2 regions of the Streptomyces sp. NPDC087263 genome follow, and region 1 is predicted to be linked to the other one. Evidence: predicted binding sites of a transcription regulator. Region 1 holds the regulator's gene; the other holds the start of a gene.

Region 1 (15,893 bases):
AACGGCCGTACGCCGGGCAGGCAACGGCCGTGCGGCGACACGTAAACCCGATCGTGTTATTCGCACAATATTGTGACATTTGCGCCTAAATTGGCGAGGTGTTGTACGGAATCGTCGCCGCCCTCGCCGCCCTGCTCCTCACCGCCGCGCTCGCCGCCCTGCTGCGGATGTTCGCCCTGCGCTTCGGGGTGGTCGAGCGACGGCCGCGGCGCCCGCGCGCGGTTCCCCTGCTGGGCGGGGTGGCGGTGCTCGGCGGGACGGCGCTGGTGGCCGGCGTGGGGGAGTGGACGCAGGTCGCTCCGCTGGGGGCGGAGGCCGGGCGGCTCCTTGTGGCCGGGATCGGGGTCGCACTGCTCGGGTTGGTCGCCGACCTGCGGGCCGTGCCGCTCGTGGTCCAGGTGGCAGGCGTGGGACTCGCCGCCGCGCTGACCATGCCGTACGACGAACTCGGCGTGCTCGGCGGGCTGTTGGGCATCGCCTGGACGGTCCTGGTCACCCTCGCCTTCGTCTCGCTCGATCACGCCGACGGGGTGATGGGGACGGTGGGGGTCGTCACCGCCTTCGCGTTGAGCGGGTGTGCGGCGGCCGAGGTCATGGACGGTACGACGGTGCTGCTGAGCGTGCTGGCCGCGGCGCTCGCCGGGTTCCTGATGCAGGGGCGGCCCCCGGCGCGGATCGTTCCTGGGCGGTGCGGGGCGCTGTTCGCGGGGTTCGTGCTCGCCTCGGCTGCGGTGCTGGTGCACGGGGGGCGGGAGACGGGGTCCGGGGTCGCGGCGCTGTTCTCGCTGACGGCGGTCGGGCTGGCCGATCTCGCGCTCGCGGCCCGGCGGCCGGGCGGGCATCTCGCGCAGCGGCTTCGGCGGGTCGGGCTGACGTCGCGGGGGGTCGTGGTGGTGATCGGTACGGCGGCGTTCGGCGGGGCGCTCGTCGGTTTGCTCATCGACCTGGGGTGGGTGGGTGCGGGGGCCGCGTGGTGGGTTGCCGGGGGTGTCGCGTTGGTGGTGCTCGTGGGGGGTGCAAGGCCCGTGAGGGGTGCGGGGATGGTTTCTCGCCCCCGCCGCCCTTACCCGTTGCCGTCCCCTGGGGGCTCCGCCTCCGGACCTCCGTATCGGCCTGGACGGCCTCGCTCCCAAAGTCCTCAAGGGCCGGACAGGCTGAGGACTCAAGCAGCCGGACGACTGAAAAGCTCCAGGTCAGACGCAAGGTGCGCGTGAGAAACAGATAAGAGTTGAGCCTCCTCGACTCAGCTCTGTTGACGATGTGGCGAGCGTCGTGCACACTTGAGTCCGTTCCACTCAAGTCGTTGTTGGAGGAATTGAAATGGCACGTGCGGTCGGCATCGACCTGGGCACGACTAACTCCGTCGTCAGCGTTCTGGAGGGCGGCGAGCCCACCGTCATCACCAACGCCGAGGGTGCCAGGACCACGCCGTCCGTCGTCGCCTTCGCGAAGAACGGTGAGGTGCTCGTCGGCGAGGTCGCCAAGCGCCAGGCGGTCACGAACGTGGACCGGACCATTCGGTCCGTGAAGCGTCACATGGGTACGGACTGGAAGATCGAGCTCGACGGCAAGAGCTTCAACCCGCAGCAGATGAGCGCCTTCATCCTGCAGAAGCTGAAGCGCGACGCCGAGGCGTACCTGGGCGAGAAGGTGGCCGACGCGGTCATCACCGTCCCGGCGTACTTCAACGACTCCGAGCGTCAGGCGACGAAGGAGGCCGGCGAGATCGCGGGCCTGAACGTCCTGCGTATCGTCAACGAGCCGACGGCCGCCGCCCTGGCGTACGGCCTCGACAAGGACGACCAGACGATCCTCGTCTTCGACCTCGGCGGTGGCACCTTCGACGTCTCGCTGCTCGAGATCGGCGACGGCGTCGTCGAGGTGAAGGCCACGAACGGCGACAACCACCTCGGTGGTGACGACTGGGACCAGCGGGTCGTCGACTACCTGGTGCAGCAGTTCCGCTCCGGCCACGGCGTGGACCTGGGCAAGGACAAGATGGCCCTCCAGCGCCTCCGTGAGGCCGCCGAGAAGGCCAAGATCGAGCTGTCCTCCTCCACCGAGACCTCGATCAACCTGCCCTACATCACGGCCTCCGCCGAGGGCCCGCTGCACCTGGACGAGAAGCTCACGCGCGCCCAGTTCCAGCAGCTCACCGCTGACCTTCTGGAGCGCTGCAAGACGCCGTTCCACAACGTCATCAAGGACGCCGGGATCAACCTCTCCGAGATCGACCACGTCGTTCTCGTCGGTGGCTCCACCCGTATGCCCGCCGTCGCCGAGCTCGTCAAGGAGCTGACCGGTGGCAACGAGGCCAACAAGGGTGTCAACCCGGACGAGGTCGTCGCCATCGGCGCCGCCCTCCAGGCCGGTGTCCTCAAGGGTGAGGTCAAGGACGTCCTGCTCCTCGACGTCACGCCGCTGTCGCTTGGTATCGAAACCAAGGGCGGCATCATGACCAAGCTCATCGAGCGGAACACGACGATCCCGACCAAGCGGTCCGAGATCTTCACCACCGCCGAGGACAACCAGCCCTCCGTGCAGATCCAGGTCTACCAGGGCGAGCGCGAGATCGCGGCGTACAACAAGAAGCTCGGGATGTTCGAACTGACCGGTCTGCCGCCGGCCCCGCGTGGTGTCCCGCAGATCGAGGTCGCCTTCGACATCGACGCCAACGGCATCATGCACGTCACGGCCAAGGACCTCGGCACGGGCAAGGAGCAGAAGATGACCGTCACCGGTGGCTCCTCGCTGCCGAAGGACGAGGTCAACCGGATGCGCGAAGAGGCCGAGAAGTACGCGGAGGAGGACCACGCCCGCCGCGAGGCCGCCGAGTCCCGTAACCAGGGCGAGCAGCTCGTCTACCAGACGGAGAAGTTCCTCAAGGACAACGAGGACAAGGTCCCCGGTGACGTCAAGATCGAGGTCGAGGCGTCCGTCGAGGAGCTGAAGGCCGCGCTCAAGGGCGAGGACGCCACCGAGATCCGCACCGCCACCGAGAAGGTCGCCGCGGTCTCGCAGAAGCTTGGCCAGGCGATGTACGCCGACGCCAACGCCGCCCAGGCCGCGGGTGACGCCCCCGGTGCCGAGGCTCCGAGGGCCGACGACGACGTGGTCGACGCGGAGATCGTCGACGAGGACCGTGACCGCAAGGACGGTGCCGCGTGACGGAGGAGACCCCGGGCTTCGAAGAGAAGCCTGACGTCCCTTCCGGCGCCACCCCTGATGACGCCGAGCCGACAGCCGCCCCCGAGGGGGCGGCTGCGGCCGGGGACGAATCAGCAGCAGCACAGGCACAGGCCCAACTGGCCGGTCTGACAGCTCAGCTGGACCAGGTGCGTACGGCGCTCGGTGAGCGCACGGCGGACCTTCAGCGGCTTCAGGCCGAGTACCAGAACTACCGCCGCCGGGTGGAGCGCGACCGGATCGCGGTCAAGGAGGTCGCCATCGCGAACCTCCTGACCGAACTCCTGCCGGTGCTCGACAACATCAACCGAGCGCGGGATCACGGCGAGCTGGTCGGCGGCTTCAAGTCGGTGGGCGAGTCGCTGGAGTCCGTCGTCGCGAAGCTGGGGCTACAGACCTTCGGCAAGGAGGGCGAGCCCTTCGACCCGACGATCCACGAGGCCCTGATGCACTCGTACGCGCCGGATGTCACCGAGACGACGTGCGTGGCGATTCTGCAGCCGGGGTATCGCTTCGGCGAGCGCACCATCCGCCCCGCGCGGGTGGCCGTCGCCGAGCCCCAGCCCGGCGCGCAGGCCGTCAAGTCCGAGGACGCGACGGCCGAGGCGGCGGACGACAAGGAGAGCGGTGGCCCGGACGAGGGCTGACGTTGAACGCCTGAGAGAGGAGGGACGTCGAGGATGAGCACCAAGGACTTCATCGAGAAGGACTACTACAAGGTCCTCGGCGTCCCCAAGGACGCCACCGAGGCCGAGATCAAGAAGGCGTACCGGAAGCTCGCCCGCGAGTTCCACCCGGACGCCAACAAGGGAAACGCCAAGGCGGAGGACCGCTTCAAGGAGATCTCCGAGGCGAACGACATCCTCGGGGACCCCAAGAAGCGCAAGGAGTACGACGAGGCACGCGCCCTCTTCGGCAACGGCGGCTTCCGTCCGGGCCCCGGCGCGGGTGGCGGCGGCAACTTCAACTTCGACCTGGGCGACCTCTTCGGAGGCGGCCCCCAGGGCGGTGGAGCACAGGGCGGCGGCTTCGGCGGCGGGATCGGTGACGTGTTCGGCGGGCTGTTCAACCGCGGCGGCGCGACCACCGGCACCCGTACGCAGCCCCGGCGCGGCCAGGACATCGACACCGAGGTGACGCTCAGCTTCACCGAGGCGGTGGACGGCGCGACGGTTCCGCTGCGGATGACCTCGCAGGCGCCCTGCAAGGCCTGTTCGGGCACCGGCGACGCGAACGGCACACCCCGCGTGTGCCCGACGTGTGTCGGCACCGGCCAGGTCGCCCGGGGCTCCGGCGGCGGGTTCTCCCTCACCGACCCCTGCCCCGACTGCAAGGGCCGCGGTCTGATCGCGGAGACCCCGTGCGAGGTCTGTAGCGGCAGCGGCCGCGCCAAGTCCTCGCGCACGATGCAGGTCCGTATCCCGGCCGGCGTCAGCGACAACCAGCGCATCCGGCTGCGCGGCAAGGGCGCCCCCGGCGAGCGCGGCGGCCCGGCCGGCGACCTGTATGTCACGGTGCACGTCGACGCCCACCCGGTCTTCGGCCGCAAGGGCGACAACCTCACCGTCACCGTCCCCGTCACCTTCGCGGAGGCGGCCCTCGGCGGCGAGGTCAAGGTGCCCACCCTGAGCGGACCCGCGGTGACCCTGAAGCTGCCGCCGGGCACGCCGGGCGGCCGCACGATGCGCGCCCGCGGCAAGGGCGCGGTCCGCAAGGACGGCACCCGCGGCGACCTGCTGGTCACCGTCGAGGTGGCGGTCCCCACGGAGGTTTCGGGCAAGGCTCGGGACGCTCTGGAGGCGTACCGCGAGGCGACCGCGGGTGAGGACCCGCGGGCGGAGCTGTTCCAGGCCGCGAAGGGAGCATGAGGACGCCATGGACGTACCCGGCCGTCGACGCAACCCGTACGAACTGACCGAGGAGACGCCGGTCTACGTCATCTCGGTGGCGGCCCAGCTCTCCGGCCTGCATCCGCAGACCCTGCGTCAGTACGACCGCCTCGGCCTCGTCTCCCCCGACCGCACCGCCGGCCGGGGCCGGCGCTACTCGGCCCGCGACATCGAACTGCTGCGCACCGTCCAGCAGTTGTCCCAGGACGAGGGCATCAACCTCGCCGGCATCAAACGCATCATCGAGCTGGAGAACCAGGTCGCCGCCCTCCAGCAGCGCGCCGCCGAACTCCAGGCGGCGGTGGACGGCGCGGCCGCCGCGATGCAGCAGCGCGAGGCAGCCGTCCACGCCTCGTACCGCCGCGACCTGGTCCCGTACCAGGAGGTTCAGCAGACGAGTGCGTTGGTGGTGTGGCGGCCGAAGCGGACGTCCGAGTAGCCGTTCCAACACGCGGAAGGGGCCGGGAGGGTGCACACCTCCCGGCCCCTTCCGCGTCGCTCAGGTCACTGCGCGGACGCCGGGGTGGAGGCCATGGTGAGCAGGCTGCCGGCGGCTGTCGCCGGCGTCACGGCGAGTGCCGCTCCGCTGCGTCTGGCTGGTGGCATGCTTCGCCTGTTGCGTGAGGTGTGTGCGTGGGTCGACATCAAGACACCTGGTCGGGTGCATGGGTTGTACGCGCGCACTGGGCACCCTGTGAAATGAGTGAAGCGTGTGAATCAGTGGGGATTCCTGGAAGTGGAGACGCGGCCTCTTCCCATCGTGTTCACTTGGGGAACACAGCATGCTGTTGCCATCTCGTTAAGTGGTTAGTCCTTGACGCTGAGGTCATCGCCGCGTTGGCTTTCAGCCACCTGGGTCGCAATGCTGCAACCTCGCCCGGAAGGCACCTGTTGTGAACACTCGTAACACCCGTCGGCGTCGGGCCGTCATAGCCCTGAGTACGTCCGCGATGGCCGTCTCCCTCGTCGGCTGTGGGGTCGTGGACGGGATCGGTGGCAGTGAGACCAAGGCGAGCCCCACGAAGGGCGACGACCTCACGGTGGGTCTGCTCCTCCCGGAGACGGAGAACACGCGTTACGAGAAGTTCGACTACCCCATCATCCGCGACGAGGTGAAGAAGCTCACCAACAACAAGGGCACGGTGGTCTACGCCAACGCCGCTGCGAGCGCGGCGAAGCAGGCCACCCAGCTCCAGAAGATGGTGGACGACAAGGTCGACGTGCTCCTCGTGGACGCCGTGGACTCCAAGGCCATCGCGCCCGGCGTGCAGAAGGCCAAGGACGCGGGCATCCCCGTCATCGCCTACGACAGGCTGGCCGAGGGGCCGATCGACGCGTATGTCTCCTTCGACAACGAACTCGTCGGCGAGGTGCAGGGCAAGGCCCTCATCAGTGAGCTGGGCAGCAACTCCGCCAGCAAGAAGATCATCATGATGAACGGCTCGGTGACCGACCCGAACGCGGCGCAGTTCAAGGCGGGCGCCATGGTCGAGCTCCAGAACAAGGTCACCATCGCCAAGACGTACGACACCAAGGACTGGGACCCGGTCGAGGCCACGAAGAACATGGAGAAGGCCGTCGCCGCCGTCGGCATCGACAACATCGCCGGCGTGTACGCCGCCAACGACGGCATCGCGGGCGCGGTCATCGACGTCATGAAGACCCTGGGCGTCAGCAAGGTTCCGCCGGTCACCGGGCAGGACGCGGAGCTCGCCGCGGTGCAGCGCATCGTCAAGGGCGACCAGTTCATGAGCGTCTACAAGTCCTACCCCCAGGAGGCCAGCGTCGCCGCCGAGATGGCCGTGGCGAGGGTCCAGGGCCGCACGATCGAGTTCGACGCCCTGGCCAGCGACAAGGTCGACAGTCCCACGGACAAGGACATCCTGGCCGCGCTCGTCCCGGTGGTCGCCCTCACCAAGGACAACATCGACGACACGGTCATCTCCGACGGCATCTACAAGGTCAAGGACATCTGCACCGCCGACTACAAGTCCGCGTGCAACGCGATCGACCTCAAGTAGTCCGCGGCCCCCTCGGTCCCCTGACGTGACCCAGCAGAGCGGCGAGCCCCTCCGGGCCGGTGACGATCACCGTGCGGGGCTCGTCCGGATTCCGGTACATGGACGAATACGGGGCGTATCAGGCAAGGGCCGTAACACTCGGGCGACGTCGCGTGTGGATGCCGGATGTACTGGTGGCCGCTGACTCACGGGAACCGGAGCCGCACGCGGACGCCGACGCGGAGGACATCGGTGTCGTGGCCCCGGCCGTGCGGCTGGTTGCCGAGGTGGTCTCCGGTGGAAGGTGCCACCAAGACCGGGTCTGTAAGCGCCGCGAATACGCCCGAGCCGGTATTCCTGTCTACGTGATCGTTGATGACTACGACAACCAGGGCACCGTCACCGTCCTCACCGAGCCCCAACCGGAGAAGGCCGACTGGGTAGGAGTCCACCGTGTCCCCTACGGCACCGAAGTCACCATCCCCGAAGGACCCGCAAAGGGCTTCGTGATCGGGGAGACGATCACCGGGCCCAAGCGGAAGGCATAAGCCCCCGCGCCCCCAAGGTGTCGTGCGGCATGATCCGTTCATGACCGAGATCGTGTTGATGTCAGACCCGAAGATCGCCGCGATACCCGTTGTGGACTGCGGGGAACTCCTTCTCGACGTGCGGGAGAGAGAGCTGTTTCCTGTCGATGCCCGCCGTCGGGACGACTCGGGAGCCTTCGCGCATCTGCGGGTAGGCGTGCTGGACAGGCTTGTGAGGGCCAGGGCCCTGCTCCCCCGTGGAGTAAGGCTGTTGTTCGTCGAGGGGTATCGGCCGCCGGCCTTGCAGCGGGAGTACTTCGAGCAGTACGCCGACGAGTTGAGGGCGGGCAACCCCGGCTGGGATGCCGAGCGCGTCCGGAACGCGGCCAGCCGGTACGTGTCCCCTCCGGAGATCGCCCCGCACAGCGCGGGCGCCGCCGTCGACCTCACCCTCGTCGACGCCGACGGACATGAGCTCGACATGGGGACGCCGGTGAACGCGAACCCGGAGGAGAGCGACGGCGCCTGCTACACGGGCGCGAGCAACATCGGCCCGCGGGCGCGCGCCAACCGGCGGCTGCTCGGCGACGCGCTGACCGCGGCCGGTCTGGTCAACTACCCCACGGAGTGGTGGCACTGGTCCTACGGCGACCGCTACTGGGCGCTCGCCACCGGAGCCGACCACGCGATCTACGGACCCCGGGAACACGGTGTCGACCTCCCCGTCCACCAGTGAGTTCAGGCCACCCGTGTGAACTCCACCGTCACCTCGGGCGGACCCCCGGCGACTCCTCGGTACACCCCCTTGTGCGGCGTCACGTCGTCGTAGTCGCGTCCCCGTCCCACCACCACGTGGGTCTCGGCGGCGCGGGTGCTGTTGGTGGGGTCGTAGCCGTTCCAGTCGCCCGCCCAGTACTCGATCCAGGCGTGGCTCTGGCCCGCGACGGGGCGGTGGAGTTCGGCGTCGCGCTCGGGGTGGAGGTAGCCGGAGACATAGCGGGTGGGCAGCCCGAGGCCGCGGAGGAGGGCGGCGGTGAGGTGGGTGATGTCCTGGCAGACGCCCGCGCCCTGTTCCCAGGCCTCCATGGCGCTGGTGTTCACGCCGGTGGCGCCGGGGATGTACGAGACCTGCCCGGTGACCAGGGACGAGACGGCGACGGCGGTCTCGTGCGGGTCGAGGCCCGCGGCGATCGCGCGTGCCCGTTCCACCAGCTCGGGCGAGACGATCGTACGGCCGGTCGGTGCCGCGTACTCCAACAGGCGGGAGTTGGCGATGAGTTCGGCGATCTCCGCCCAGGTGGGCGCGGCGGCCTGCGGGTCCGGCGGTGCCGTCTCGACCAGGCTCGACGCCGTGATGGTCAGGTCCGCGTGCGGTTCCATCAGGTCGAAGCCGGTGACCTGGGTGCCCCAGTAGTCCCAGTACGACCAGGTGGCGGTGGTGGGGTTCACCGTCACCCGGGCGTCCAGGGTGGTCTGTCCGGGGAGCGTCAGCGGGGTCATCCGGACCTCGTTGTGCGAGGAGACGGCGGCCTGCGCGTACGAGACGCGGGTGGTGTGCCGGATCCGGAGCCGACGGGTCGCCGTGTGCGTGTTCCCGGTCATGGTCACGCTCCTTCCTGAGCCCACTCGACGGGCCCCTGGTTCGGGAAGAACTTCTCCGCCACCGCTTCGGCGGACGCCATGCACGCCTGCTGCAAGTCCCTCAGGAGGAGAGGGAGTTGCTCTTCCAGTGCGGACAGGTCCAGGTACTCGAGCCGGGTCCGCATCCGGCCTATCGGGCGGCGTGCCGGGTCCTGTCTGGGCCGGCCGAGCGCCGCCAGGCACTCCTCCGCCGTGGTCAGCGCGTGCAGCGCGGAGCGCGGGAAGTCCCGGTCCATGAGGAGGAATTCAGCCACCCGCGGGGTGTCGCCGAAACCGCCGTAGACACGGGCATACGCCTCGTCGGCCCCGCTCGCACTGAGCAGCGTCGGCCAGTCGGGAGCATGGGCGGCGTCCAACACCCGTACGGACAACAGCCGTACGGTCATGTCGACCCGCTCCAGGCTCCGTCCCAGGACCACGAACCGCCAGCTGTCGTCCCGGCTCATCGTCGAGTCGGCGAGCCCGAAGAAGAGGGCGGCCCGGCGGCGTACGAGTTCCAGATAGGCGTACGGGCCGGTGCGCCGCGAGGCGAGGCGCTGGTCGGCGAGCGCGTGCCAGGTGGAGTTGAGGCACTCCCACATCTCGGAGGAGACCGCCTCGCGGGCACTGCGCGCGTTCAGCCGGGCGGCGCCGATCGCGCCCTCGATGGCGCAGGTGGAACGGGCGTCGAAGGCCAGCTGGTCCAACACCTGCTGCATGTCGACGCGTTCGTCGCCCGCGTCGACGCCGAGGATGGCGTACAGCGACCGGCAGGCCACGTCCTCGTCGCGCCAGGGGTCTTCCAGGAGCCGGTGCAGATAGGCGTCGAGGATGCGGCCGGTGGCGTCCGCCCGCTCCACATACCGTCCGGTCCAGATCAGGGCTTCGGCTATCCGGGAGAGGATCACGTCGTTCACGGTCGTACCTCCTGGGCCTTGGGAACCAGCGAAGCAATCACTGTTGCTGTGCCCCTTCCTGTACGGCGGTGCGGTCGCCGTCGGGGCCGAGCTGGCGGGGGACGACATCCGGCACGGAGCTGTTGATCTCGGGAGCGGGCTGATCGAGGGGCCCCTCTGCCAGTACCCAGGTGTCCTTGGAGCCGCCTCCCTGGCTGGAGTTGACGATGAGGTTGCCCTCCTGGAGCGCGACCCGGGTGAGCCCGCCGGGCAGTACCCACACATCGCTGCCGTCGTTGACGGCGAACGGCCGCAGGTCGATGTGGCGCGGCGCCATCCGGTCACCCGCGAGGGTGGGAGAGGTGGACAGCGCGACCGGCCGCTGCGCGATCCAGCCGCGCGGATCGGCGGCGACGGCCTCGCGCGTACGCTCCAGGGTCTCCCGGTCGGCCTTCGGCCCGATGACGATGCCCATGCCGCCGGCGCCGTCCACCGGCTTGATGACCAGCTGGTCGATCTGGTCGAGGACGGCTTCCAACTGGCCGGGCTCGTCGGGCCGGAAGGACTCGACGTTGGGGAGAATCGGTTCTTCGGAGAGGTAGTAGCGGATCAGGTCGGGGACGTACGTGTAGAGCAGCTTGTCGTCGGCGATGCCGTTGCCGACGGCGTTCGCGAGGGTCACGGTGCCCGCCTGCGCGGCGTTCATGATCCCCGGGCAGCCGATCACCGAGTCGGGCCGGAACTGCAGCGGATCGAGGAAATCGTCGTCGAGCCGCCGGTATACGACATGGACGGGCACCTCGCCGCGAGTGGTCCGCATCCACACGCGGTTGTTGCGGCAGACCAGGTCGTGGCCCTCGACCAGCTGCACGCCCATCAGCCGTGCCAGCAGGGCGTGTTCGAAGTAGGCGGCGTTGCTGGGACCGGGGGTGAGGACGACGACCCGGGGGTCGGTCACCCCGTCGGGAGCAGCCACCCGCAGCGCGGCCAGCAGCTTCTGCGCGTACCCGTCCACCGGCACCACGTGCTGCTCGGCGAAGAGGGACGGGAAGATCCTGGTCATCGCACGCCGGTTCTCGATGACGTACGAGACGCCGGACGGTACGCGAACGTTGTCTTCGAGTACCCGGAACTCCCCCGCCTCGTCCCGTACGAGATCGATCCCGGCGACGTGGATCCGTACCCCGCCCGGTGGCTCGATCCCGTGCGCGGCTCTGTGGAAATGAGGTGAATTGAGCAGTAGTCGCCAGGGCGCGACCCCGTCCTCGAAGGCGCGGCAGGGCCCGTAGGCGTCGCTGAGATAGGCCTCGAGGGCCTTGACCCGCTGGGTGACTCCGCGCTGGATGAGGTCCCATTCGAGTGCGTCGAGGATGCGCGGTACGAGATCCAGCGGCCAGGGCCGCTCCTCGCCCGCGAAGGCGTAGGTGACACCCCGGTCGGTGAACGCCCGCGCCATCTGGTCCGCTCTGAACCGCAGTTCAACCGGCTCGATCGGCTGCAACGCGGCCAGCACCGGCTCATAGGCGGTCCTGACCACACCAGGCCGCTCAAACATCTCGTCCCACGCATCGGCCAACGCGTACGCGTCAAATATGTCCGCCATGGACTGACGTTAAGTGCGGTAGGTAACACGCTGATCACTCGGTTATTTCCGGCAGTTCACGTGCTGTGCCGCCCGCTTCCGGGTGAGTGCCGGGGCCCTGGCCGAATGGGGGATATCCGGCCAAGGCTGTCAGGGGCGCCGGGGCGCCCTCGGGAAGCGGTTCCACGATGCACCGGGGGGATGGGGGCCGGCAGCGTCAGCTTGTTGCAATGGTCAGCACTGAGGCGGGGATTTTTACGGACTTACAGGGTCAATTGGGGGCAGCGGGGCGGCGCCGCCGTGTTGCGATGGCGGACGGGGCCGCGCATAGTTGCGCTGCGGAAGCGCGGAGTACGGAAGCGTGGAATCGCGGAAGCGCCGAGTACGGAATCGCGGAAGCGGAAGCGCGGAAGCCGAATACGGAAGTGCGGAAGACGAAAGCGCGGAAGTCGAGTACGGAAGCGCTGACGATGGACGAACGCTGGAGCCGACGGCGGGGAGATGGCCGGGCGGGAGTGGGGAGATGGCCGGGCAAGGCGCGGACACGCATCCGCACGGCGCTGACCAGCTGTGCGCGGCAGGGGACCGGGTGTACTCCCGGGCCGTACGGCGCGGACGTGTGCCCCGCGAGGACGCGGACGCGGTGCCCTGCCTGGTCGAGCTCGCGCTGTTGCACCCCGACCCCGACGACATGGGCTGGCTGGTACCGACCTCCCCTCAGGAGGTCATGACGCGGCTCCTGCGGGAGGTGTACGCGGAAGTCAGCGCGAGCCAGGCGCGGGTGGGCGACGCGGTGTCCGCGTTCGAGTGGTACGCCGGGCTCGGCGGGCGCGTCCAGGCGCCGGCCGAAGGCGCGGCGATCCGCGTCCTCGACGGACTGCCCCGCATCCGGGCCGCCATGGACGCGGCGACGGAGGCGTGCACGTCCGAGGTCCTCACCGTCCAGCCGGGCGGCATCCGCCGCGAGGACGAACTCTCCGAGGGCCTGCACCGCGCCCTGGGCCTGCGCCGCCGCGGCGTCCGCATGCGCGACCTGTACACCCACGTGGCCAGGCACGGCCAGGGCCTGCTGAACTACATGGAGCTGATGGGCGAGGCGGCCGAGGCCCGCACCCTCGACGAGGTCGTGGAACGCCTCATCCTCTTCGACCGCACGGTCGCCTTCATCCCCGCGAACTCGGACCGCACGATAGCGCTGGAGCTGCGCCACCCGGCCCTGGTCGACTACCTGGTGACGGTCTTCGAGCGCCTGTGGCGCCTGGCGATCCCGATCGCCTCCACGCTCCCCTCGACAGGCATCGAGGGCATCACCCACCGCGAACGGTCCATCGCCGCGCTCCTCGCGGAGGGCCACCAGGACGCGGTGGTCGCCGAGCGCCTGGGAATCAGCGTCCGTACCTGCCGGGCGCACATCGCCCGCCTGTCGGAGACCCTCGGCGCGGCGAGCCGCACCCAGCTCGGCGTCCGCATCGCCCAGGCCGGCCTGGACGACCCTCCACGCTCCCCGGAGCTCGAGCCGGTCACGGTCCCCGGCGTGCCTACGGTTTCCGGCGTGCCTACGGTTCCGGGCGTGCCTACGGTTCCCGGCCCTGCTGTTCCTCCTGCTTGAGGATTCCTGACTGCCCGATGAGGTAGCCGAGCTGGGCCCGGCTTTCGCTGCCGAGGGTGGCGGCGAGTTTGGCTATGTGGACGCGGGCGGTGCGGATGTTGAGGCCGAGGCGTTCGGCGATCGTCGCGTCGGTGTGGCCTTCGATGAGCAGGGCGGCGATGGCTTGTTGGCGGGGGGTGATGCCGTTCAGAGAGGGCTGCTGGGCTGCCTGGGGGTACATGGGGGTGGCCAGGCGCCACAGGCGGTCGAAGGTGGTGGCGAGGTAGGCGACCATGGCGGGGTTGCGGACCTCGACGGCCATCGTGCGGTCGGTGTTCGCGGGGATGAAGGCGACGGAGCGGTCGACGATGAGCAGTCGCTCGGTGACTTCGTTGAGGGAGCGGGCTTCCAGGTCGCCCTTCAGCAGTTCATGGCGTGCGGCCACCGCGGGCGAGTGGCGGAGCGTGTGCTGATAGAGCGTGCGGATCCGTCCGCCCCGGTCCAGTAGTGCCTGGTCGCGTTCCATGGACTCGGCCAGGGCCTTCGTGGGGCGACCGTTGTAGGGCTGGATGGCGAGGAGTTCCGTGCCGGCCTGGGCCATGGCCTTTGTGATGGCCAGGTTGATCTGCTGGAGACTACTGAGGACCTCGATGGTGGGGGTGTCCGCCCCAGTCGTGCGCCGGCCGTCGATCCGCATGAGCGGTTCGAACACGGCGGCAAGCCGCTCCTCACGCCGCCGCTCGTCCGCGATGCGGTCGGCGGCGCTTCGCAGGAAGCGGTGCAGGGCCACGGCGGGAGCCACAGGTTCCAGCCAGTGCGCGTCCTCCACGTGCGGCTGGAGCAGTCCGAGGTCGACGAGGCAGGGCGCGCTGTTGGCGGCCCCTTGGGGTACGCGGCCTTCGCGCAGGGCGCTGGTGTACAGCTCCGTCCCCGCCGCGCAGAGGTCCTCCAGCCCGTGTTCCTGGTGTGCCGTGGTCATTCCGCTGCGCCCTCATCCTGTTTGAGGATTCCTGACTCGGCGATGAGGTAGCCGAGTTGGGCTCGGCTTTCGCTGCCGAGGGTGGCGGCGAGTTTGGCTATGTGGACGCGGGCGGTGCGGATGTTGAGGCCGAGGCGTTCGGCGATCGTCGCGTCGGTGTGGCCTTCGATGAGCAGGGCGGCGATGGCTTGTTGGCGGGGGGTGATGCCGTTCAGAGAGGGCTGCTGGGCTGCCTGGGGGTACATGGGGGTGGCCAGGCGCCAGAGGCGGTCGAAGGTGGTGGCGAGGTAGGCGACCATGGCGGGGTTGCGGACCTCGACGGCCATCGTGCGGTCGGTGTTCGCGGGGATGAAGGCGACGGAGCGGTCGACGACGATGAGGCGCTCGGTGACCTCGTCGAGGGTGCGGACCTCGACATCGCCGTTCAGGTTCTCGTAGTGCGAGAGAGCCACCGGGTCGTGGCGAGAGGTGTGCTGGTAGAGGGTGCGCATCCGGCAGCCCCGCGAGAGCATCTCCTGCTCCAGCAGGAACGCAGCTGCCAATATTTCAGCAGGACGTTTGCCGCCGGGCTGGATCGTGAGTACCTCGCGTGATGAGGCGGCCATGGCTCTGGCGATCGCGGCGTTGATCCGCTCGATGTCGACCAGCACGGTGTTCGCGGGTGCGTCCGAGGGTGATGCCTGCCCGGCGTCCAGGGCCATGAGCGGCTCGAATGCCTCCGCCAGGCGCGCTTCTCGCCGACGCTGCTGGGCGATGTCCTCGGCGGTGGCGTGCAGCAGCCGGGGAAGGGCTATGGCGGGGGCTACGGGACGCAGTCGGCGGATGTCTGCCAGGTCCGGCTGGAGCAGGCCGGAGTCGATGAGGCAGGGGGCGGCGGCGTCCGCGTCCTCCTGGAGAACATGCCCTTCGCGCAGCGCACGGGTGTACAGGTCCAGGCCCGTCTCACAGAGCTCGTCGGCTCTGTGCCCGTGTACACCGGTGGTCACCTGTGGCTCCCTTCCCGCGACATTCAGTGCTCCTGGTCCAGGATTCCCGACTGGGCTATGAGAAAGCCGAGCTGCGCCCGGCTGCCGCTGCCGAGAGCTGTGGCCAGCTTGGCTATGTGGGCACGGCAGGTGCGGACGTTCATGCCGAGTCGGCGAGCTATGGCCTCGTCGACGTGGCCCTCTATCAGGAGCTTCGCGATGGAGTGCTGGATGTCGGTGATGCCGTCGGGGGCGGTTTCGTAGGGGGCTCCGGCGCTCAGTGGCACCGCGCGGTCCCACATGAACTCGTAGACCTTGATCAGGTAGCGGACGAGGCCGGGGTGACGAAGTTCCAGGGCGACCTGCCGGTCGTCGCGGACAGGGATGAAGGCCACGGTCTCGTCGCAGATGATGAGGCGCTCGACGAGTTCGTCGATGGTCCGGTACTCCGCTTTTCCGGCGGTGAACTGGTCCACATAGGCGAGCCTTTCAGGGCTGTACCGAGCGGTGTGCTGGTAGAGGGTCCGGATCCGTACCCCTCGTTCGATCAGTGGCTTGTCGCGTTCCAGTCCCTCAATGAGTCTGGCCTCCGGGTGGCGGGCGCTCGGCTGGACCGTGAGCACCTCGACCTGGCACTGGGCCGTCGCCAGATCGAGTGCCG
Region 2 (15,893 bases), on a different contig from region 1:
TCGGTTTCCCGATCCTGAAAGTTTCTGCCAAAAATCGCCGTCGCCGCAGCTCCGCCAGTATTTCGTAGGCGTAGACCATCGGCAGCGTCCGGACCCTCTTCCCACGCCGTCCGCCGAGTGCGTAGCGTCACGGGCAGGCAAGCTGTGACATGACCACAGCAGAAAATCGACCGGCATGGCACCCAACCCCTGCGCCACGCCATCAACAAGTCGACGATGACTTGTCCCCCACCGCGGCAGGCGCATGCCGCCGGCGCTCCCCCACCGAGCACCACCGTGCACCACCGATCTCCTCGGAGGCACGACATGCCCGCGCACCGATTCAGATCCGGCACGACCCGCCGCTCGCACCCCGCCAAGCGCTTTCCCGCGCTCGGGACCCTGGTCGCCGCCTTCTCCCTCCTCCTCGCCGTACCGGCCCAGGCAGCCGATACCCCCGCCCGCGGCTCGGCCCACCTGGGCATGGGCGTCGTCGCCCACGACGGCCAGGGCGGCATCCCGGCCGACAGCAGGGCCACCCAGACGGAAGGCGTGGACGTCAGCAGCCACCAGGGCAATGTCGCCTGGGCGACCCTGTGGAGCAGCGGGGTCAAGTGGGCGTATGCCAAGGCGACGGAAGGGACGTACTACACGAACCCCTACTTCGCCCAGCAGTACAACGGCTCCTACAGCGTCGGCATGATCCGCGGCGCCTACCACTTCGCGACCCCCGACACGACGACCGGCGCCACCCAGGCCAACTACTTCGTCGACCACGGCGGCGGCTGGTCGCAGGACGGCAGGACACTGCCCGGTGTGCTCGACATCGAGTGGAACCCGTACGGGGCCTCCTGCTACGGCAAGACGCAGAGCGCCATGGTCAGCTGGATCAGCAGCTTCCTCACCCAGTACAAGGCGCGCACCGGTCGTGACGCCGTGATCTACACGGCGACCACCTGGTGGACGGAGTGCACCGGCAATTACGCCGGTTTCGCGACCGCCACCCCGCTGTGGATCGCCCGCTACGCCACCGCCGTGGGCACGCTGCCGGCCGGCTGGGGCTTCTACACGATGTGGCAGTACACGTCGTCGGGTCCGACGGTCGGGGACCACAACAAGTTCAACGGGGCACTGGACCGGGTGGTGGCACTCGCCAACGGCTGACGGTCGGGCCGGATGCTCACCACGGCTGACGGCCGCGGCGGAGTGCTCGCCAACGGCTGACAGCCGCGGCTGAGTGCGCGCCAACGTCTGACGGCCCCGGCAGAGTGCTCGCCACCGTCTGACGCCGGACATGGGAAGGCCCGGATCCCCTGGAAAACGTCTTTCCGGGACCCGGGCCTTCCTCAACCGATGGCGTCCGTCACGCCGCCACCGGAACCTCCACGGTGGCGCCGTTCGTCGCCGGAGCGAGCGCCAGCTCCAGCACCTGGCGGACATCCGTCACCGCGTGGACGTCGAGCTTGTCCAGGACCTCGGCCGGGACGTCGTCCAGGTCGGCCTCGTTGCGCTTCGGGATGATCACCGTCGTGACCCCGGCCCGGTGTGCGGCGAGCAGCTTCTGCTTGACGCCGCCGATGGGCAGGACACGGCCGGTGAGCGAGACCTCGCCGGTCATGGCGACGTCGGTGCGGACCAGTCGGCCGCTGAGCAGCGAGGCGAGAGCGGTCGTCATGGTGACGCCCGCGCTCGGACCGTCCTTGGGGACGGCCCCGGCCGGGAAGTGGATGTGCACGCCCCGGTCCTTCAGGTCGCCGACGGGGAGTTCGAGCTCCGCGCCGTGGCTGCGCAGGAAGGAGAGCGCGATCTGCGCGGACTCCTTCATCACGTCGCCCAGTTGACCGGTCAGGGTCAGACCCGCCGCGCCCGTCTCCGGGTCGGCGAGCGAGGCCTCGACGAACAGCACGTCACCGCCGGCGCCCGTGACGGCGAGTCCCGTCGCGACGCCGGGCACCGCCGTGCGGCGCTCGGCCGGGTCCTGGGCGGACTCGGGCACGTGGTGCGGACGCCCGATGAGCCCGCGCAGATCGTCCTCGGTCACCGTGAACGGCAGCTTCCGCTCGCCGAGTTCGTGCTGCGCGGCGACCTTGCGGAGCAGCCGGGCGATGCCGCGCTCCAGGTTCCGTACGCCCGCCTCCCGGGTGTACTCCCCGGCGAGCCTGCGCAGCGCGCTCTCGTCGAGCGTGACCTCGTCCTTCTCCAGACCGGCCCGCTCCAGCTGGCGCGGCAGCAGGTGGTCGCGTGCGATGACGACCTTCTCGTCCTCGGTGTAGCCGTCGAGGCGGACCAGCTCCATACGGTCGAGCAGGGCCTCCGGGATGGCTTCCAGGACGTTCGCCGTCGCCAGGAAGACGACGTCGCTGAGGTCGAGTTCGACCTCCAGGTAGTGGTCGCGGAAGGTGTGGTTCTGGGCGGGGTCGAGCACTTCGAGGAGGGCTGCGGCGGGGTCACCGCGGTAGTCGGAGCCGACCTTGTCGATCTCGTCCAGGAGCACGACCGGGTTCATGGACCCGGCCTCCTTGATGGCGCGGACGACCCGGCCGGGCAGCGCGCCGACGTACGTACGCCGGTGCCCGCGGATCTCGGCCTCGTCGCGTACGCCGCCCAGGGCGACCCGGACGAACTTGCGACCCATGGCGTGCGCGACGGACTCGCCGAGCGAGGTCTTGCCGACGCCGGGAGGTCCGACGAGCGCGAGCACGGCGCCGCCGCGGCGGCCGCCGACCACGCCGAGCCCTCGCTCGGCACGCCGCTTGCGCACGGCGAGGTATTCGGTGATCCGCTCCTTCACGTCCTCCAGGCCCGCGTGCTCGGCGTCGAGGATCGTCTTGGCACCCTGGATGTCGTACTCGTCCTCGGTGCGTTCGTTCCACGGCAGTTCGAGGACGGTGTCGAGCCAGGTCCGGATCCAGGAGCCCTCGGGCGACTGGTCGCTCGCGCGCTCCAGCTTCTCGACCTCCTTGAGAGCGGCCTCGCGGACGTTCTCCGGAAGGTCGGCGGCCTCTACGCGGGAGCGGTAGTCGTCACTCTCGTCCTCCCCGCCCTCCCCCTTGAGGTCACGGAGCTCCTTGCGTACGGCATCGAGCTGGCGCCGCAGCAGGAACTCGCGCTGCTGCTTGTCGACGCCTTCCTGTACGTCCTTGGCGATGGACTCGGCGACGTCCTGCTCGGCGAGGTGCTCGCGGAGCTGCTCGGTGGCGAGCTTCAGGCGGGCGATCGGGTCCGCGGTCTCCAGCAGCTCCACCTTCTGTTCGGTGGAAAGGAAAGGTGAGTATCCGGAATTGTCGGCAAGGGCGGACACGTCGTCGATCGCCGTGACGCGGTCCACCACCTGCCAGGCGCCGCGCTTGCGCAGCCAGCTGGTGGCGAGGGCCTTGTATTCCTTGATCAGTTCGGTGACGTGGCCGGGCAGCGGCTCGGGCACGGTCTCCCCGACGCGCGTCCCCTCCACCCAGAGAGCGGCTCCCGGACCCGTGGTCCCGGCGCCGATCTTGACGCGCCCACGGCCGCGGATCAGCGCGCCCGGGTCGCCGTCGGCCAGCCGGCCGACCTGTTCGACGGTGCCGAGCACACCCGTGCCCGCGTACGTCCCGTCGATCCGCGGCACCAGCAGCACCTGCGGCTTCCCCGGTGTCGAGCGGGCGGCAGCCTGAGCAGCCTCCACCGCGGCCCGCACATCGGCGTCGTTCAGGTCCAGCGGAACCACCATTCCGGGCAGCACGACCTCGTCGTCGAGCGGCAGTACCGGCAGGTTGAGCGGCGTGGACGTCGTATCGGCAGCCATGATCTTCCTCTCGACAAGCAAGTTGAGCTATGTGGACTCAATGCTTGTGAGCGCTCCGGTGTTCCCCGGAGGTGTTCGCTGTCAGCGATCGGGGTCGTACCTGCCCTCTTGGGGTAGCGGGTAGCCCCTGCACTTTCGCCTTCCGCCACGCGGCCGTCCCCCCGAGCCCCGCACCCCTGCCGCCCTGCCGCCCCAGCAGCCCGCCGCCGCAAGGCCGGGATCGAACACGCCGGGGCGCCTTGATAGCTTCGGCCTGTGCAATTCATGGTGATAACGCAGCGCTACAGCGACCGGTTCAGCGACGAGGACTTCGCGGCCGTCCTGCCTCAAGAGACCGAGACGGTTCGAGGGCTCTACGCCGACGGAGCACTCCGCCAGATCTGGTTGCGCGGAGACACACGAGGCGCGTGCTTCCTCCTCGAAGCCGAATCCCTCGGCGACGCCGAAGCAGCTGTGGCAGCCCTTCCCCTGGCACAGAAGCAGATGTCGGACTTCCAGATCATCCCGCTGCGGCCATACGGCGGTTTCGGCCCGCGCTGACCGCCTGGCCGGCCCGGCCGGAGAGGCCGCGGGGCCCGGCCGCGGGGCCCGGCCGCGGGTGAGCCGACCAACGTACCGACGACCGTGGAGCGGTCTGGCGTGGCCTGCCCGGACGCCGCTCGGATATTCGGTTGCCACGCCCGGCACGGTCCGTACCGTCTCCCCGGTGACAGACACCGGCACCCACCCCTTCCTCTCCGCCTACGACGACCAGATGCGCGGCGCGCCTCCCACCCCTCCCACCGGGGTCACCCACGAACAGGACGGGCCGCTGCTGCGGATCGTCGGGCAGTTCCGCGGGCTGGTCAGTGGTCCGCGTGACCTCGGAGTGGGCGGGGCGGAACTCGACCGCCTGATCGCCCGGCAGCGGGAGTACTTCGCCGGGCGCGGCGAGGCGGTGGAGTGGAAGACGCGGGGGCACGACCACCCCGCCGACCTCACCGAGCGGCTGTGCGCCGCGGGCTTCGTGCCCGAGGAGCGGGAGACGGTGGTCGTCGGACTCGCGGAGGAAATGGCGGCCGTACGGTGGCCGGTCGTGCCGCCGGGTGTCGTCCTGCGGCGGGTCACGGCGGACGTGGACATGCACCGGATCGCCGCGATGGAGTCGACGGTGTGGGGGGCCGACTGGAGCTGGCTCGCCGACGATCTGATCGCCCGCGTCGACGCCGCCCCCGACGAGATCGCCGTCTTCGTCGCCGAGGCGGGCGGTGAAGTGGTCTCCGCCGCCTGGCTGGTCTTCCGCGAGGGCACGGAGTTCGCGAGTCTGTGGGGCGGTTCGACGCTGCCCGGATGGCGGGGGCGGGGCATCTACCGCGCCCTTGTCGCCACCCGTGCCGTCCTCGCCGTGGCCCGCGGCGTCCGGTTCCTGCACGTGGACGCCTCCGACGACAGCGCTCCGATCCTGCGCCGCCTGGGGTTCCACGCCATCACCACGACCACTCCCTATGTGTGGTCGCCGCCACAGGGCGACCCGTCGGCGCCGTCGGTAAGGTAAGGCCTGTGAGGCGTTAGCAGCCATTACAGGGGGTTCTGGTGGACAAGATCGTACGGGCCTGGGTCGACGGCTGGGTCGTCTCGCGCGGGGCGGCTCCGCCGGTGATCGAGCCTTGGGGTTGCTCGGTCGACGTGGGACATCCGGAACACGTCTCGCGGCATGTTCTCGGGGCGACGAACGAGGCGGTCGAAGAAGCGACGGTCCGGAAGGTCGCCGACGCGGTGACCGGAGCGGGAGTGTGGCTCAAGGTGTTCGCCGAGCCGTCGACCGTCGAACCCTGGCTCGGTCAGGGCTGGTGGATCGACCCGCAGCCCGGCTGTCTGATGTCGGTCCCGCTCACCGCCGTCCCACCCGCGGCCACTCCCGACGGCTACCGCCTGCGCACCTGGTCGCGCGGCGGCGTCACCCGCGTCCTGGTCACCGCGCCGGACGGCTCCTGGGCCGCGCGCGCCCAGATAGCGGTCACCGGCGCGACAGCGGTCGTCGACCAGGTCGAGACGGCACCGGAGCACCGCAGGCGCGGGCTCGGCCGCCTGGTCGTGGGCACGGTGACGCGCGCGGCGGTCGAGCAGGGCGCCACGACCGGCGTACTGGCCGGAACACCGGACGGGCGGGCGCTGTACGAGTCCCTCGGCTGGCACATGGAGGCACCGCTGACCAGCGCGAAGTTCACCGGGGGCGCCTGAACGCGCACCCACCGCCACCCGCCGTGGTAGCGGCGGGTGGTGGTGGGCACATCGTGATCGCCATCGCCATCGCCATCGCCATCGCCATCGCCATCGCCATCGCCATCGCCATCGCCGGCGACGGTGTCGCCGTGCCGGCTCCGCCCCCTGGAACCGGGGTAATTCAGCCATCCGGCGCCGGGGAGCTGCCAGGATGGGCCGATGGTCACCTCGTACGACACCCCCCAAGTTATCGACCGTCGCGAGGGCCCGTACGGCGAGGTCGTGCTGCGGCGTCACGGTGCGCTGCTGCAGATCATCGCCAACGGGTGCTTCCTGATGGACACCTCCGACGGCCGTTCGGAGCGGCTGCTCGTCGACGCCGCGTACGGCGCGCTGGACGAGCGGGCGGCGCCGAGGCTGCTGATCGGCGGGCTCGGCGTCGGGTTCTCGCTCGCGCACGCCGCCTCGGATCCGCGCTGGGGGCGTATCACCGTCGTGGAGCGCGAGCCCGCGGTGATCGACTGGCACCTCGGCGGACCGCTGGCCGCGCTGTCGGGCGAGGCGCTCGCCGACCCGCGTACGGACGTCGTGGAAGCGGATCTGCTCGACTACGTCAATGAGATTTGCGACACATACGACGCGCTGTGCCTGGACATCGACAACGGGCCCGGCTGGACGGTCACGGAGGGCAACGAAAGCCTCTACTCGGAGGCCGGACTCGCAAGCTGTGCAAGGGCGTTGAGGCCCGGTGGGGTACTCGCGGTGTGGTCGGCGCAACCCTCTCCAGAATTTGAAGGAACCCTACGGAATGCCGGGTTCAAGGGGGTGCGTACCGAAGAGATCCCCGTTGCCCGGGGCGTTCCGGACGTCGTCCATCTCGCGGTAAGACCTGGATAGCCGAGCCGCGGCGACTGCCCGTACTCTGCTTGCCTGACGCGGATCATTCAAGCGTCAGGCGCAGTCATGGGATCACCCCACGGATTCCGGAAAGCACACTTCAGGGGCGGGCGATGGAGCAGACACACACCTCCCACAACGGCGCGGCGGCGACGCCCGGCGCTCAACGACGGGTCCTGGTCGTCGAGGACGACCCGACGATCGTCGACGCCATCGCGGCGCGTCTGCGCGCCGAGGGATTCCTGGTGCAAACCGCGGGCGACGGCCCGGCCGCCGTCGACACCGCCGAGGCCTGGCAGCCCGATCTGCTGATCCTCGACATCATGCTGCCCGGCTTCGACGGTCTTGAGGTCTGCCGCCGTGTGCAGGCCCAGCGCCCGGTGCCGGTGCTGATGCTCACCGCGCGCGACGACGAGACCGACATGCTGGTCGGTCTGGGCGTCGGCGCCGACGACTACATGACGAAACCGTTCTCCATGCGCGAGCTGGCCGCCCGCGTGCACGTCCTGCTGCGCCGGGTGGAGCGCGCCGTCGTGGCCGCCTCGACGCCGCGCAGCGGGATCCTCAGACTCGGCGAGCTGGAGATCGACCACGCGCAGCGCCGGGTACGGGTGCGCTCGGAGGACGTGCATCTCACGCCCACCGAGTTCGACCTCCTGGTGTGCCTCGCGAACACCCCGCGGGCCGTACTCTCACGTGAGCAGCTGCTCGCCGAGGTCTGGGACTGGGCGGACGCCTCCGGTACGCGGACCGTGGACAGCCACATCAAGGCGCTGCGCCGGAAGATCGGTGCCGAGCGGATCCGTACGGTCCACGGCGTGGGCTACGCCCTGGAGACCCCGACTCCCTGAGCCGGGCCTGTGCCGGGGCATTCCTTGAGGGGCTGATGTGATGAGCGGGTTCGGGGACCGCAAGGGCGCGAGACCCGGGTTCGGGGAACACGGGAGCACCGGTCCCGGATACGGGGAGCGCAAGCGCGCCAGTTCCGGGTTCGGGGAGTCCAAGGGCGAGAGCCCCTGGAGTGGCGTGCGGCCCTTCTCGATCAAGACCAAGCTCGGCACCCTGGTCGTCGTCTCGGTCTTCATCACCACCGGTCTGTCGATCATCGCGGCCCGCACGCAGACCGAACTGCGCTTCATCACGGTCTTCTCGATGATCGCCACACTGCTGATCACGCAGTTCGTGGCGCATTCGCTCACGGCCCCGCTCGACGAGATGAACGCCGTCGCCCGGTCCATCTCGCACGGCGACTACACCCGCCGCGTGCGCGACGACCGCCGGGACGAGCTGGGCGACCTCGCCCAGACGATCAACCTGATGGCCGACGAACTGGAGGCCCAGGACCGCCAGCGCAAGGAGCTCGTGGCGAACGTCTCCCACGAGCTTCGGACCCCCATCGCGGGGCTGCGCGCGGTCCTGGAGAACGTCGTGGACGGCGTCTCCGCCGCCGACCCCGAGACGATGCGTACGGCCCTGAAGCAGACGGAGCGGCTCGGCCGCCTCGTGGAGACGCTGCTCGACCTGTCCAGGCTGGACAACGGCGTCGTACCGCTGCGTCAGCGCCGCTTCGAGGTGTGGCCCTACCTGTCGGGCGTCCTGAAGGAGGCCAACATGGTCTCCTCCGCGCGCGCGGGCATCGCCTCGGGCTCCGGAAGCCACACGCGCACCGATGTCCATCTGCACCTCGACGTGTCGCCGCCCGAGCTGACCGCGCACGCGGACCCGGAGCGGATCCACCAGGTCGTCGCCAACCTCATCGACAACGCGGTCAAGCACAGCCCGCCGCACGGCCGGGTGACCGTCCGGGCCCGACGGGGCGACTACCCGGAGTCCCTCGCCCTGGAGATCCTGGACGAGGGTCCCGGCATTCCGAGGTCGGAGTGGCACCGCGTCTTCGAGCGGTTCAACCGCGGCGGGGTCCCCGCGCCGCACGGTCCGGGCAGCGACGGCGGTACGGGACTTGGGCTGGCCATCGCCCGTTGGGCGGTCGATCTGCACGGCGGGCGCATCGGCGTGGCCGAATCCGAGCGGGGTTGCCGGATCCAGGTCATCCTTCCAGGGCTTCCCTCTTCGCCAAGTTGACGTAAAGTTCGAACCGGAGCCACAAGATCCATCGCCGTTCGTCACTGACGGACACGTGTGATCAGGCAGAGGGCCGCGTGAGTCGTACCGCGGCCTCAGGTCGGCGTACTCCCGCATGCCCGTTCCGGGCCGGAACCCCGCTTGTTTCCCGCCATTTCCACCCCCGAAACACACTTTCCGATGTGACTTACACGACGATGGGCAGGCCCGGCCTGACCTTCCCGGCCAGGGAGGCGTAGCCTTAATTCCCGCTGTCCATCACCTTGTGAGAAGCGGAAGAGGGCGGTTGCCGCCGTGTCGCCACAGTCCCCCAGTAACTCGAGCATCTCGACCGAAGAGCAGGTCTCCGGGAAGAACCCGGCTGCCGCGTTCGGACCCAATGAGTGGCTCGTCGACGAGATCTATCAGCAGTACCTCCAGGACCCGAATTCGGTAGACCGAGCCTGGTGGGACTTCTTCGCCGATTACAAGCCGGGCGCCGCTGTCGCCTCGGCTCCGGCGGGTACTGCGGCCGCGGGGGCCGCAGCAACCACCACCACAGCGGCTCCGGCCGCTCCCGCAGCGCCTGTGGCTCCCGCCCAGGCGGCTCCGCCGGCGCAGGCCGCGCCGGTTGCTGCTCCGGCGCCCACTCCGGCACCGGCGCCCACTCCGGCGCCGGCTCCGACTCAGGCGCCGGTGAAGCCCGCCGCCGCTGCTCCGGCTCCCGCGAAGGCCGCTCCGAAGGCCGCGCCCGCGGCCGAGGCTTCGGGCGGTCCCGAGTACGTGACGCTGCGCGGCCCGGCCGCCGCGGTCGTGAAGAACATGAACGCCTCGGTCGAGGTGCCCACGGCCACGTCCGTGCGCGCGGTCCCGGTGAAGCTGCTCTTCGACAACCGCATCGTCATCAACAACCATCTGAAGCGCGCCCGGGGCGGGAAGATCTCCTTCACCCACCTCATCGGGTACGCGATGGTGCAGGCCATCAAGGCCATGCCGTCGATGAACTACTCCTTCACGGAGAAGGACGGCAAGCCGACCCTGGTCAAGCCGGAGCACGTCAACTTCGGCCTCGCCATCGACCTGGTGAAGCCCAACGGCGACCGTCAGCTGGTCGTCGCGGGCATCAAGAAGGCCGAGACGCTGAACTTCTTCGAGTTCTGGCAGGCCTACGAGGACATCGTCCGGCGCGCCCGTGACGGCAAGCTGACGATGGACGACTTCACCGGTGTCACGGTCTCGCTGACCAACCCCGGCGGCCTCGGCACCGTCCACTCGGTCCCGCGTCTGATGCCCGGTCAGTCGGTCATCATGGGCGTCGGCTCGATGGACTACCCGGCGGAGTTCCAGGGCACCTCCCAGGACACCCTGAACAAGCTCGGCATCTCGAAGGTCATGACGCTCACGTCGACCTACGACCACCGGGTCATCCAGGGCGCCGCCTCGGGCGAGTTCCTGCGGATCGTCGCGAACCTCCTCCTCGGCGAGAACGGCTTCTTCGACGAGGTCTTCGAGGCCCTGCGCATCCCCTACGAGCCGGTCCGCTGGCTCAAGGACATCGACGCCAGCCACGACGACGACGTCACCAAGGCCGCCCGGGTCTTCGAGCTGATCCACTCCTACCGGGTCCGCGGCCACGTCATGGCCGACACCGACCCGCTGGAGTACCGCCAGCGCAAGCACCCCGACCTGGACATCACCGAGCACGGGCTCACCCTGTGGGACCTGGAGCGCGAGTTCGCGGTCGGCGGCTTCGCGGGCAAGTCCCTGATGAAGCTGCGCGACATCCTCGGCGTGCTGCGTGACTCGTACTGCCGCACCACCGGCGTCGAGTTCATGCACATCCAGGACCCGAAGCAGCGCAAGTGGATCCAGGACCGCATCGAGCGCTCGCACTCCAAGCCGGAGCGCGAGGAGCAGCTGCGCATCCTGCGCCGGCTGAACGCGGCGGAGGCCTTCGAGACCTTCCTGCAGACGAAGTACGTCGGCCAGAAGCGCTTCTCCCTGGAGGGCGGCGAGTCGGTCATCCCGCTGCTCGACGCCGTCCTGGACAGCGCCGCCGAGTCGCGTCTGGACGAGGTCGTCGTCGGCATGGCCCACCGCGGCCGGCTGAACGTGCTGGCGAACATCGTCGGCAAGTCGTACGCGCAGATCTTCCGCGAGTTCGAGGGCAACCTCGACCCGAAGTCGATGCACGGCTCCGGCGACGTGAAGTACCACCTGGGCGCCAACGGCACCTTCACGGGCCTGGACGGCGAGCAGATCAAGGTCTCGCTGGCCGCGAACCCGTCCCACCTGGAGACGGTCGACCCGATCATCGAGGGCATCGCCCGCGCCAAGCAGGACATCATCAACAAGGGCGGCACGGACTTCACGGTCCTGCCCGTCGCCCTGCACGGTGACGCGGCCTTCGCGGGCCAGGGTGTGGTCGCCGAGACGCTCAACATGTCGCAGCTGCGCGGCTACCGCACGGGCGGCACGGTCCACATCGTCATCAACAACCAGGTCGGCTTCACCGCCGCCCCGGAGTCGTCGCGCTCCTCCATGTACGCCACCGACGTGGCCCGCATGATCGAGGCGCCGATCTTCCACGTGAACGGTGACGACCCCGAGGCCGTCGTCCGGGTCGCCCGGCTGGCCTTCGAGTTCCGCCAGGCGTTCAACAAGGACGTCGTCATCGACCTGATCTGCTACCGCCGTCGGGGCCACAACGAGTCCGACAACCCGGCGTTCACGCAGCCGCTGATGTACGACCTGATCGACAAGAAGCGCTCGGTGCGCAAGCTCTACACCGAGTCCCTCATCGGTCGCGGCGACATCACGCTGGAAGAGGCCGAGCAGGCGCTGCAGGACTTCCAGGGCCAGCTGGAGAAGGTCTTCACCGAGGTCCGCGAGGCCGTCTCGCAGGCTCCCGAGGCTCATGTCCCGGAGGCTCAGCCCGAGTTCCCGGTGGCCGTGACGACCGCGATCTCGCAGGAGGTCGTCAAGCGCATCGCCGAGTCCCAGGTCAACATCCCCGATCACGTCACCGTGCACCCGCGGCTGCTTCCGCAGTTGCAGCGCCGGGCGGCGATGATCGAGGACGACACGATCGACTGGGGCATGGGCGAGACCCTCGCCATCGGCTCGCTGCTCCTTGAGGGCACCCCGGTCCGCCTGTCGGGCCAGGACTCCCGCCGCGGCACCTTCGGCCAGCGCCACGCGGTGCTGATCGACCGCTGCACGGGCGAGGACTTCACCCCGCTCCAGTACCTCGCGGACGACCAGGCGCGTTACAACGTCTACGACTCCCTGCTCTCCGAGTACGCGGTCATGGGCTTCGAGTACGGCTACTCGCTGGCCCGTCCCGAGTCCCTGGTGATGTGGGAGGCGCAGTTCGGCGACTTCGTCAACGGCGCGCAGACGGTCGTCGACGAGTACATCTCGGCGGCGGAGCAGAAGTGGGGCCAGACGTCCGGCGTCACCCTGCTCCTGCCCCACGGCTACGAGGGCCAGGGCCCGGACCACTCCTCGGCCCGTATCGAGCGCTTCCTCCAGCTGTGCGCCCAGAACAACATGACGGTCGCTCAGCCGACGCTCCCGTCGAACTACTTCCACCTCCTGCGGTGGCAGGTGCACAACCCGCACCACAAGCCACTGGTGGTCTTCACCCCGAAGTCGATGCTGCGTCTCAAGGCCGCCGCGTCGAGCACGGAGGAGTTCACGACAGGCGGCTTCCGCCCCGTCATCGGCGACGACACCGTCGACGCCACCGCGGTCCACAAGGTCGTCTTCTGCGCCGGCAAGATCTACTACGACCTTGAGGCCGAGCGTAAGAAGCGCGGCAGCACGGACACGGCCATCATCCGCATCGAGCGCCTGTACCCCCTCCCGGGTGCCGAGCTCCAGGCGGAGATCGCCAAGTACCCGAACGCCGAGAAGTACCTGTGGGCCCAGGAGGAGCCGGCGAACCAGGGCGCGTGGCCCTTCATCGCCCTCAACCTGATCGATCACCTCGACCTGGCGGTCGGCGCCGACATCCCGCACGGCGAGCGCCTGCGGCGCATCTCCCGCCCGGCCGGCTCGTCGCCCGCCGTGGGATCCGCCAAGCGACACCAGGCGGAGCAGGAGCAGTTGGTGCGTGAGGTGTTCGAGGCGTAGGTCTCGCGACACGGTTTCGCACGTCAGTTCCGTAGGCAGTTCCGTACGACGGCGGAGGCCCGGTTCCCTTTCGAGGGGCCGGGCCTTCGGCGTGTGCGGAGCAGGCGGATCAGGTGGTCAGGGGTTCGAAGTCCCAGAGGGGGCGCTCACGGTTGCGGGCGGCGCGGGTGCGGGGGTGGCCGGTGCCGGGAGTCGCCGCCAGTCGGCCGAGGACGTCCTGCTCCCTGCGCCGGGCGCGCTCGATGTCTCCGTGCTCCCGCGCGAAACAGCTGTGGGCGGCGGCGAACATCGGACTCAGCGGTTCCTCCTCGCCGACGACCCGCTCCGGGCGTGCCTGAACCGAGCGAACAGCTGCCCCGACCTTGACGGAGAGCGGCAGCTCGAACTCGTCGGGGCGTAGCTCCTCGCCGAGTTCCCCGAATCTCCGTACGGCCTGTGCCGCACAGCGGCGTGCCAGGTCGAGACCGTCGGTGTAGGCGTCGCGGGCGACCTCGACGATGCGCTGGGGAACGCGTGGTGGTTTTAGTGGGGCCCGTCCCGGAGGGCGCGGACGGACCGACCCCCGTCGAAGTCGAGAGCTGGGTCATTCCCCGGTGCGCGGCGGGTTATGCGCACCGGGGAGCGACCCGCTGACGGATCAGGTGAAGCTGGGCTCGAAGTCCCAGAAGGGGCGGTTGCGGGAGCGGGCCGAGATGGTGTGGACGTGCTGGGGGCCCAAGGTCTGCTCCAGGTCGGTGAGTGCCTCCTGCTCGACCTTCTCGGCCTGCCGGCGTTCCCTCAGTCCGCGCAGGTCCGCGGCGTGGGCGATGCGGGCCGACAGGGTCAGCGGGTGGGTGCGGCCCAAGGCCTCGATGGCCCGGGTGGCCGTGTCCCTGGTGAGCGTCGCCGCCGACTCGGTGTCGCCGACGAGGTTGCGCAGCGCGGCGGCGTTGACGGCGCAGCCGAGGGTCCAGGGATGGTTCTCGCCGACGGCCTCGGTCATTTCGGCCAGCGCCTGTTCGAGCATTGCGTGGGCGTGGTCCCGTTCGCCCACGTTGCGCAGAATCAGCGCCTGGTTGGCGCGGGCTCCGGCGATGTAGGGGTGTCCGTCGGTGAGCATCACCTCGTACCGGGCGACGACGGACTCACTGAGCTCCCGCGCCTGGTCGATGTCGCCGTTCTCCCGGGCGAAGCAGCTCTGGCCGGCAGCGAAGATCAGCGCCCACGGGTGCGTCTCGCCCAATACCCGCTCACCGCGCTCCAGCACCCGGGCGAAGAGCTCTCCCGCCTCTGCCCGCCCGCCGCTGCGGTAGTGGCACAGCGCGAGATTGTGCTCGGCGAGCAGCGTCTGCGGATTGTCGGCACCCATCACGAGCCGGTGCTCACGCACGTTCTTCGCCTGGCTCGACTCGGCCTCGGTGTAACGGCCCAGCAGGCGCAGGTCGGTCGCGTAGGAGAGCTCGGAGTGGAGCGTCCACGGATGCCGCGCCCGGAGCAGCAGCCGACGCGCTTCCAGCGTCCGCCGGTCGATGTCCAGGGCCTCTTCGTAGCGGCCGAGCAGCCGCAGGGAGACACCGAGGTTGTTCTGCGCGTTGAGGGTGCGGGAGTCCTGCTCGCCGAGAAGCTCCCGGTAGGCCGCGAGGATCCAGTCGCCGACCTCCAGGGCCTCGTCGTAGCGTGCGAGCCCCCTCAGGTCGGCGGCCAGCCCGCCGACCGCGCGCAGGTGCTCCAGGTCCTGCGCCCCTCGCTCCTCCCGCAGATGGTCCACGGCGGCCCTGGTGATGGCCTCGGTACGGCCGTAGTCGCCCACCGCTCGCAGCAGGTTGGTGTAGTGGTACGTGAGCTCCCACACCCGGGGATGCGTCTCGCCGAGGAGGTCGCGCCACGCCTCCATGGCCCGTTCCCCGAGCTTGATGCCCGCCGCGTACTCGCCGGAGAAGTACATGTAGCGCAGGCAGTTGAAGACCAGCCGCTGAACGGCCGGATCGGTGCTCTCCAGTACGTCCGCGTATTTCAGGTGCGGGACGATCTCGGCGTATCCGCTCCACAGGTCGGGGTCCGTCGGCCGCCGGGGATCCGCGGCCGCCAGGGCTCGCCGTACGACGTCGGTGAACTCCTTGCGGTCCTGGTCCGGCATGTCCTTGTGCACGATCTGGTGAACCATCCGGTGGAGGTAGAGGGACTCGCCGGAGGACACGGCCTCGTCCAGGGTCACCTCGTGGGACTCCAGGCGGACCACCGAGTACTGGCGCAGTTGGTTGACCGCTCTGTTCCACAGGAGCGGGTCGTTCAGGAGGCCGGCGATCTGTTCGGGCAGGTCGTCGTGCGGCATTTCCTTCAGGAGGCGTACAGGGATGAACCCGGGCGTGAAGAAGGTGCACAGGCGGAGCAGGTCGACGGACTCCGGGACGGTGTCCTTGAGCTTGTTCAGCAGTATCGACCAGGCGGTCTGGAAGGCGAGGGGGAAGTCGGCGGAGACCTTCACGACGTCCTGGTCGATGCCGCCGTCCAGCAGAGCGATGTACTCCCGGACCGACAGGTCGGAGTCGTTGAGCCAGCCGGCCGTCTGGTCGAGGAGGAGAGGCAGGTCCTCCAGGGCGTCGGCCAGCAGGTCGGCCTCGGGCTCGGTGAGGCGGGGGGCGCGGCGGCGGATGAACGCCACCGACTCGTACCGCTCGTAGACCGGCACCTCCAGCAGCTTGCTGTTGTGCTCGGTCCACTCCGGGTTCCGGGAGGTGATGAGGACGTGGCCGGGCCCGGTCGGCAGCAGGTCCCAGATCTGGTCGGGTTCGTCCGCGCCGTCCAGGATCAGCAGCCACCGCCCGTAGGGATCTCCCCGGCGCAGCGAGTCACG

What was found. Region 1 encodes HspR, which represses chaperone genes until heat shock. Its sites were predicted from a motif close to TTGAGNNNNNNNNNCTCAA; they were not measured.
Region 2: a site for HspR is predicted at 3,786-3,804, ahead of lon (endopeptidase La). Genes of this name have one in related genera too.

What each region holds. Positions count from the first base shown of each region.
Region 1 covers NZ_JBIUYT010000004.1:412,162-428,054, forward strand. The annotation lists gene ACIPC1_RS15200 (undecaprenyl/decaprenyl-phosphate alpha-N-acetylglucosaminyl 1-phosphate transferase) at 99-1,214, shown strand; gene dnaK (molecular chaperone DnaK) at 1,321-3,168, shown strand; gene grpE (nucleotide exchange factor GrpE) at 3,165-3,833, shown strand; gene dnaJ (molecular chaperone DnaJ) at 3,867-5,054, shown strand; gene ACIPC1_RS15220 (heat shock protein transcriptional repressor HspR) at 5,062-5,514, shown strand; gene ACIPC1_RS15225 (sugar ABC transporter substrate-binding protein) at 5,969-7,096, shown strand; gene ACIPC1_RS15230 (Uma2 family endonuclease) at 7,195-7,623, shown strand; gene ACIPC1_RS15235 (M15 family metallopeptidase) at 7,664-8,338, shown strand; gene ACIPC1_RS15240 (transglutaminase N-terminal domain-containing protein) at 8,341-9,204, opposite strand; gene ACIPC1_RS15245 (alpha-E domain-containing protein) at 9,207-10,139, opposite strand; gene ACIPC1_RS15250 (circularly permuted type 2 ATP-grasp protein) at 10,177-11,721, opposite strand; gene ACIPC1_RS15255 (LuxR C-terminal-related transcriptional regulator) at 12,224-13,309, shown strand; gene ACIPC1_RS15260 (LuxR C-terminal-related transcriptional regulator) at 13,275-14,267, opposite strand; gene ACIPC1_RS15265 (LuxR C-terminal-related transcriptional regulator) at 14,264-15,253, opposite strand; gene ACIPC1_RS15270 (helix-turn-helix transcriptional regulator) at 15,277-15,893, opposite strand, start outside.
Region 2 covers NZ_JBIUYT010000002.1:518,222-534,114, forward strand. The annotation lists gene ACIPC1_RS07560 (lysozyme) at 307-1,143, shown strand; gene lon (endopeptidase La) at 1,343-3,763, opposite strand; gene ACIPC1_RS07570 (hypothetical protein) at 4,028-4,303, shown strand; gene ACIPC1_RS07575 (GNAT family N-acetyltransferase) at 4,518-5,297, shown strand; gene ACIPC1_RS07580 (GNAT family N-acetyltransferase) at 5,336-5,983, shown strand; gene ACIPC1_RS07585 (spermidine synthase) at 6,185-6,862, shown strand; gene ACIPC1_RS07590 (response regulator transcription factor) at 6,976-7,713, shown strand; gene ACIPC1_RS07595 (ATP-binding protein) at 7,889-8,944, shown strand; gene ACIPC1_RS07600 (multifunctional oxoglutarate decarboxylase/oxoglutarate dehydrogenase thiamine pyrophosphate-binding subunit/dihydrolipoyllysine-residue succinyltransferase subunit) at 9,239-13,060, shown strand; gene ACIPC1_RS07605 (hypothetical protein) at 13,170-13,349, opposite strand; gene fxsT (FxSxx-COOH system tetratricopeptide repeat protein) at 13,698-15,893, opposite strand, start outside.